DNA from 3 places in the Paenibacillus sp. FSL F4-0236 genome. Region 2 is predicted to be linked to each of the others. Evidence: a T-box and tRNA genes for the amino acid it is inferred to sense, from the RefSeq annotation. Region 2 holds a T-box; the other regions hold tRNA genes.

Region 1 (2,262 bases), 5.2 Mb from region 2:
TTGTAAGCACACGGTTTCAGGTTCTATTTCACTCCCCTTCCGGGGTGCTTTTCACCTTTCCCTCACGGTACTGTTTCACTATCGGTCGCCAGGTAGTATTTAGCCTTAGCAGATGGTCCTGCTGGATTCATACGGGGTTTCACGTGCCCCGCACTACTCGGGATCCGTCTCGGAGAGAACACAGTTTAGGCTACAGGGCTTTTACCTCTATCGCGGGCCTTTCCAGACCTCTTCACCTACCATATTCCTTTGTAACTCCATGTGAGACGTCCCACAACCCCTAAGAGCAAGCTCTTAGGTTTAGGCTGTTCCGCGTTCGCTCGCCGCTACTGACGGAATCACTATTGTTTTCTCTTCCTCAGGGTACTTAGATGTTTCAGTTCCCCTGGTCTGCCTCTACATCTCCTATGTGTTCAGAGATGAGTAACTGCGAATTACCACAGCTGGGTTTCCCCATTCGGACACCCCCGGATCAAAGCTTGCTTACAGCTCCCCGAGGCAGTTTCGTTGTTCGCCACGTCCTTCGTCGGCTCCTGGCGCCTAGGCATCCTCCGTGTGCTCTTATTAGCTTAACCTCGATTTTTCCTAAGAAAAATCTCACTAATAACATTTACTTGTTTACACAAGTTGCTAAAAGATGTTCTAAAACGCAAATTCGTTTCGGTATCCAGTTTTCAAGGATCAAGTTTAAAGAAGGTATCGAATTAAAATTATGGTGGAGCCAAGCGGGATCGAACCGCTGACCTCCTGCTTGCAAGGCAGGCGCTCTCCCAGCTGAGCTATGGCCCCATAAAAGGATATAATGTCATATGGTGGGCCTTGGTGGACTCGAACCACCGACCTCACCCTTATCAGAGGTGCGCTCTAACCAACTGAGCTAAAAGCCCATATAACATATATAATATTGTGAATCAACCAAAGAATGGTTGTCCGCTTGGCGGCGTCCTACTCTCCCAGGACCCTTCGGTCCAAGTACCATCGGCGCTGGAGGGCTTAACGGTCGTGTTCGGGATGGGTACGTGTGGAACCCCTCCGCTATCGCCACCAAACGCATACGAAAGAGACTTGCTCTTTCAAAACTGAACACGAGTGAGTGTTCGAACCCGAAGGTTCTATAATGGAAGTTTAACTTCCGATTTGAATGTCTTCATTGCAGAAGACGATTCTCCATAGAAAGGAGGTGATCCAGCCGCACCTTCCGATACGGCTACCTTGTTACGACTTCACCCCAATCATCTACCCCACCTTCGGCGGCTGGCTCCCTTGCGGGTTACCCCACCGACTTCGGGTGTTGTAAACTCTCGTGGTGTGACGGGCGGTGTGTACAAGACCCGGGAACGTATTCACCGCGGCATGCTGATCCGCGATTACTAGCAATTCCGACTTCATGCAGGCGAGTTGCAGCCTGCAATCCGAACTGAGACCGGCTTTGATGGGATTGGCTTCACCTCGCGGTTTCGCTTCCCGTTGTACCGGCCATTGTAGTACGTGTGTAGCCCAGGTCATAAGGGGCATGATGATTTGACGTCATCCCCACCTTCCTCCGGTTTGTCACCGGCAGTCACTCTAGAGTGCCCAACATTACTTGCTGGCAACTAAAGTTAAGGGTTGCGCTCGTTGCGGGACTTAACCCAACATCTCACGACACGAGCTGACGACAACCATGCACCACCTGTCTCCTCTGTCCCGAAGGCCGCCACTATCTCTAGTGGATTCAGAGGGATGTCAAGACCTGGTAAGGTTCTTCGCGTTGCTTCGAATTAAACCACATACTCCACTGCTTGTGCGGGTCCCCGTCAATTCCTTTGAGTTTCAGTCTTGCGACCGTACTCCCCAGGCGGAGTGCTTACTGTGTTAACTTCGGCACCAAGGGTATCGAAACCCCTAACACCTAGCACTCATCGTTTACGGCGTGGACTACCAGGGTATCTAATCCTGTTTGCTCCCCACGCTTTCGCGCCTCAGCGTCAGTTACAGCCCAGAAAGTCGCCTTCGCCACTGGTGTTCCTCCACATATCTACGCATTTCACCGCTACACGTGGAATTCCACTTTCCTCTTCTGTACTCAAGTCACCCAGTTTCCAGTGCGACCTCAGGTTGAGCCCAAGGTTTAAACACCAGACTTAAATGACCGCCTGCGCGCGCTTTACGCCCAATAATTCCGGACAACGCTTGCCCCCTACGTATTACCGCGGCTGCTGGCACGTAGTTAGCCGGGGCTTTCTTCTCAGGTACCGTCACTCCGATAGCAGTTACTCTACC
Region 2 (2,262 bases):
GCTGTGCTCGTATTTTTCTTTGCCGTAAAGCAGTCCTTTTTCAGACAAAGCTTTAACGATATCCAAATCGCAATCTTTCACGAAGCGTCCAGCAAAATCAGACACTACATCCGTATACTTACCGGAATTATCAACTACGTTCACGAAGCTGATGCCGTTCTCGCGGCAAGTCTTGTAGTCATCTTCACCATGCGCTGGTGCCATGTGTACGATCCCTGTACCACTGGAATCTGTAACGAAGGAAGCACCTACGATGACATTGCTTTTCTCTGCCTTGATGTATCCGAATGGAGGAGCGTAAGTTTTACCGATAAAATCGGAACCTTTATGTGTAGAAAGGACTGTGTGCTCGCCTTTCATTACTTCCTCCACCAAATTTTTGGCAACAATGTAGATACCGTCTTCTTGTTGTACACGTACATAATCCATGTCAGGGTTCATGGCTAACGCCATATGTGCTGGCAGCGTCCAAGGTGTAGTCGTCCAAGCTAGTACGTAGTCTCCACTGTCATCCAGTTTAAACTTTGCAGTCGCACTGAGATCCTTGACAGTCTTGTAGCCTTGGGCTACTTCATGGGAGCTTAGGGTAGTCTGACAGCTTGGGCAGTAAGGACTAACGCGGTGTCCGCGGTAGAGCAACCCTTTGTCATGCACAGTAGCCAAGATGTTCCACACGCTCTCGATATACGTGTTATTCAAAGTTACGTAAGGATTATCTAGATCCGTCCAGTATCCGATACCCTCTGTAAACTCGCGCCATTGCTTCTCATAACCGAAGACGCTGTCTTTACATTCCTGAATGAATTTTTCTACGCCATATTCCTCGATCTCTTGTTTGCCGGAGATGCCAAGCTTCTTTTGTACGCCTAGTTCTACTGGCAAACCGTGTGTATCCCAGCCCGCTTTACGTACCACGCGGTAACCTTTCATCGTTTGGTAACGACCGATGAAATCCTTGATTACACGGCCCAGCACGTGCCCGATATGCGGTGCACCGTTCGCTGTTGGAGGACCTTCGTAAAATACATAGTTCGGACGTCCTTCACGATTCTCCATCGATTTACGGAACGTATTTTCGTCGCTCCATTTCTTGAGTATGCGGACATCTCTTGCCCGCGCTTTTTCTTTGACATCTACTTTTTGCATGTGATGGTCAATCCTTTCATGGTTTAGTCTGTAAAGCTCTTTTCGATCCTTGGGCAGTCTGGTTCAGCTGGCGCATTCAGCTCTTGTCTTCGGTACCCGAGCTGCGATCCCGCAGGGCAGCACTGGCTCGGGGTGCCACTGGGACCGGCGAGTGAAACGCCGGTCTGCTCTAGCAGTGAAGGCCCCGCAGGCGAACCCGCCAGGGGAGCCTAAGAAGGGCCGCTCCTTCAGCCACATGAGTCCGTTCGCTTCCACCACCGTACCCGTTTGCACGAGGCTTTACATTGCGGGTGTCCAGAAGGCGGCAGCCCTTGGGGTCCCCCTTAGAAAGGGGGATTTAGGGGGATGGCCACCCCGGAACAACAAAATAAGCGTCATCCCACCCCCAAAGGGGCGAGACAACGCTCGCGATACCACCCTAATTCTGCGCATGAGCACATCCTTAAGGGGAGTGTATTCAGCACAATCTCAGTCCTGCGCGTAAATCTCATGCACAGGTCCGGTGTAACGTCCGGCGGACGGCTAAGCTTACGCACGATCAACGCTTCAGCTTAACTTCTAGGGGAAGATCTTCCGGCAGGGTTCGAACAATCGGCTCTCAGCAATCGCCGACTCTCTGGAGAACGTTACCTTGTCGTACTTGTCCCGTCATCGAATACATATAAACATTATACAGATATGTTCTATTTATAGACTTTTTAAGTCTAAATGTCAACAACCGCTAGCCAAATCCGCAATTAGGAGTATACCTGTGCAGGCGGAATACTTTATTATGATCGATTTTAGCGGAAAATAAAAATAGAGGGAATAACTCCCTCTATTTAGCCGATTATAGCATGAAATTATAAATTAGAGGGAATTCCCCCCTATAAATTCAAGCAGCATTCATTCATCATAGTGCATTAGATACGATGTAGAACATCATCCTTAAAGGTTACGTTCTCGCTTGCCTCACGACTCTCCAAGGCATTCCAGTCATCCTGTGACAACAGCTCGAGCTGTGCTTCCACCAATGTGCGGAAACGAGTGCGATAGATCGAAGCTTGCTTACGCAATTCTTCAGTCTCAATAGCAACCTTACGGGATTTGGATAACGCTTCGTTAATAATCCGATCC
Region 3 (2,262 bases), on a different contig from region 2:
CGGTCGCCAGGTAGTATTTAGCCTTAGCAGATGGTCCTGCTGGATTCATACGGGGTTTCACGTGCCCCGCACTACTCGGGATCCGTCTCGGAGAGAACACAGTTTAGGCTACAGGGCTTTTACCTCTATCGCGGGCCTTTCCAGACCTCTTCACCTACCATATTCCTTTGTAACTCCATGTGAGACGTCCCACAACCCCTAAGAGCAAGCTCTTAGGTTTAGGCTGTTCCGCGTTCGCTCGCCGCTACTGACGGAATCACTATTGTTTTCTCTTCCTCAGGGTACTTAGATGTTTCAGTTCCCCTGGTCTGCCTCTACATCTCCTATGTGTTCAGAGATGAGTAACTGCGAATTACCACAGCTGGGTTTCCCCATTCGGACACCCCCGGATCAAAGCTTGCTTACAGCTCCCCGAGGCAGTTTCGTTGTTCGCCACGTCCTTCGTCGGCTCCTGGCGCCTAGGCATCCTCCGTGTGCTCTTATTAGCTTAACCTTGATTTTTCCGCAGGAAAATATCATACAATGACATTTCTTTTGGAATCATCTCACTAATAACATTTACTTGTTTAAACAAGTTGCTAAAAAATGTTCTAAAACGCAAATTCGTTTCGGTATCCAGTTTTCAAGGATCAATGTTTAAAGAAGGTATTGAATTAAAACTTATGGTGGAGCCAAGCGGGATCGAACCGCTGACCTCCTGCTTGCAAGGCAGGCGCTCTCCCAGCTGAGCTATGGCCCCATAAAAGATATAAAGTTATATGGTGGGCCTTGGTGGACTCGAACCACCGACCTCACCCTTATCAGAGGTGCGCTCTAACCAACTGAGCTAAAAGCCCATATAACATATATAACATTGTGAATCAACCAAAGAATGGTTGTCCGCTTGGCGGCGTCCTACTCTCCCAGGACCCTTCGGTCCAAGTACCATCGGCGCTGGAGGGCTTAACGGTCGTGTTCGGGATGGGTACGTGTGGAACCCCTCCGCTATCGCCACCAAACGTATATGAAAGAGACTTACTCTTTCAAAACTGAACACGAGTGAGTGTTCGAACCCGAAGGTTCTATAATGGAAGTTTAACTTCCGATTTGAATGTCTTCATTGCAGAAGACGATTCTCCATAGAAAGGAGGTGATCCAGCCGCACCTTCCGATACGGCTACCTTGTTACGACTTCACCCCAATCATCTACCCCACCTTCGGCGGCTGGCTCCCTTGCGGGTTACCCCACCGACTTCGGGTGTTGTAAACTCTCGTGGTGTGACGGGCGGTGTGTACAAGACCCGGGAACGTATTCACCGCGGCATGCTGATCCGCGATTACTAGCAATTCCGACTTCATGCAGGCGAGTTGCAGCCTGCAATCCGAACTGAGACCGGCTTTGATGGGATTGGCTTCACCTCGCGGTTTCGCTTCCCGTTGTACCGGCCATTGTAGTACGTGTGTAGCCCAGGTCATAAGGGGCATGATGATTTGACGTCATCCCCACCTTCCTCCGGTTTGTCACCGGCAGTCACTCTAGAGTGCCCAACATTACTTGCTGGCAACTAAAGTTAAGGGTTGCGCTCGTTGCGGGACTTAACCCAACATCTCACGACACGAGCTGACGACAACCATGCACCACCTGTCTCCTCTGTCCCGAAGGCCGCCACTATCTCTAGTGGATTCAGAGGGATGTCAAGACCTGGTAAGGTTCTTCGCGTTGCTTCGAATTAAACCACATACTCCACTGCTTGTGCGGGTCCCCGTCAATTCCTTTGAGTTTCAGTCTTGCGACCGTACTCCCCAGGCGGAGTGCTTACTGTGTTAACTTCGGCACCAAGGGTATCGAAACCCCTAACACCTAGCACTCATCGTTTACGGCGTGGACTACCAGGGTATCTAATCCTGTTTGCTCCCCACGCTTTCGCGCCTCAGCGTCAGTTACAGCCCAGAAAGTCGCCTTCGCCACTGGTGTTCCTCCACATATCTACGCATTTCACCGCTACACGTGGAATTCCACTTTCCTCTTCTGTACTCAAGTCACCCAGTTTCCAGTGCGACCTCAGGTTGAGCCCAAGGTTTAAACACCAGACTTAAATGACCGCCTGCGCGCGCTTTACGCCCAATAATTCCGGACAACGCTTGCCCCCTACGTATTACCGCGGCTGCTGGCACGTAGTTAGCCGGGGCTTTCTTCTCAGGTACCGTCACTCCGATAGCAGTTACTCTACCGGACGTTCTTCCCTGGCAACAGAGCTTTACGATCCGAAAACCTTCATCACT

The links. A T-box is a leader RNA that pairs with one kind of tRNA and senses whether it is charged. The one in region 2 lies ahead of ileS (isoleucine--tRNA ligase), so its partner is inferred to be a tRNA-Ile.
Region 1: it encodes a tRNA-Ile, which carries the amino acid that the T-box ahead of ileS (isoleucine--tRNA ligase) is inferred to sense. The anticodon was not compared.
Region 3: it encodes a tRNA-Ile, which carries the amino acid that the T-box ahead of ileS (isoleucine--tRNA ligase) is inferred to sense. The anticodon was not compared.

Annotation. Positions count from the first base shown of each region.
Region 1 covers NZ_JBBOBK010000001.1:6,006,616-6,008,877, forward strand. The annotation lists rRNA gene NSQ29_RS26745 (23S ribosomal RNA) at 1-575, opposite strand, end outside; tRNA gene NSQ29_RS26750 (tRNA-Ala) at 714-789, opposite strand; tRNA gene NSQ29_RS26755 (tRNA-Ile) at 811-887, opposite strand; rRNA gene rrf (5S ribosomal RNA) at 933-1,049, opposite strand; rRNA gene NSQ29_RS26765 (16S ribosomal RNA) at 1,174-2,262, opposite strand, start outside.
Region 2 covers NZ_JBBOBK010000001.1:791,580-793,841, reverse strand. The annotation lists gene ileS (isoleucine--tRNA ligase) at 1-1,146, opposite strand, end outside; T-box leader at 1,533-1,807, opposite strand; gene NSQ29_RS03610 (DivIVA domain-containing protein) at 2,049-2,262, opposite strand, start outside.
Region 3 covers NZ_JBBOBK010000004.1:452-2,713, reverse strand. The annotation lists rRNA gene NSQ29_RS31485 (23S ribosomal RNA) at 1-493, opposite strand, end outside; tRNA gene NSQ29_RS31480 (tRNA-Ala) at 664-739, opposite strand; tRNA gene NSQ29_RS31475 (tRNA-Ile) at 760-836, opposite strand; rRNA gene rrf (5S ribosomal RNA) at 882-998, opposite strand; rRNA gene NSQ29_RS31465 (16S ribosomal RNA) at 1,123-2,262, opposite strand, start outside.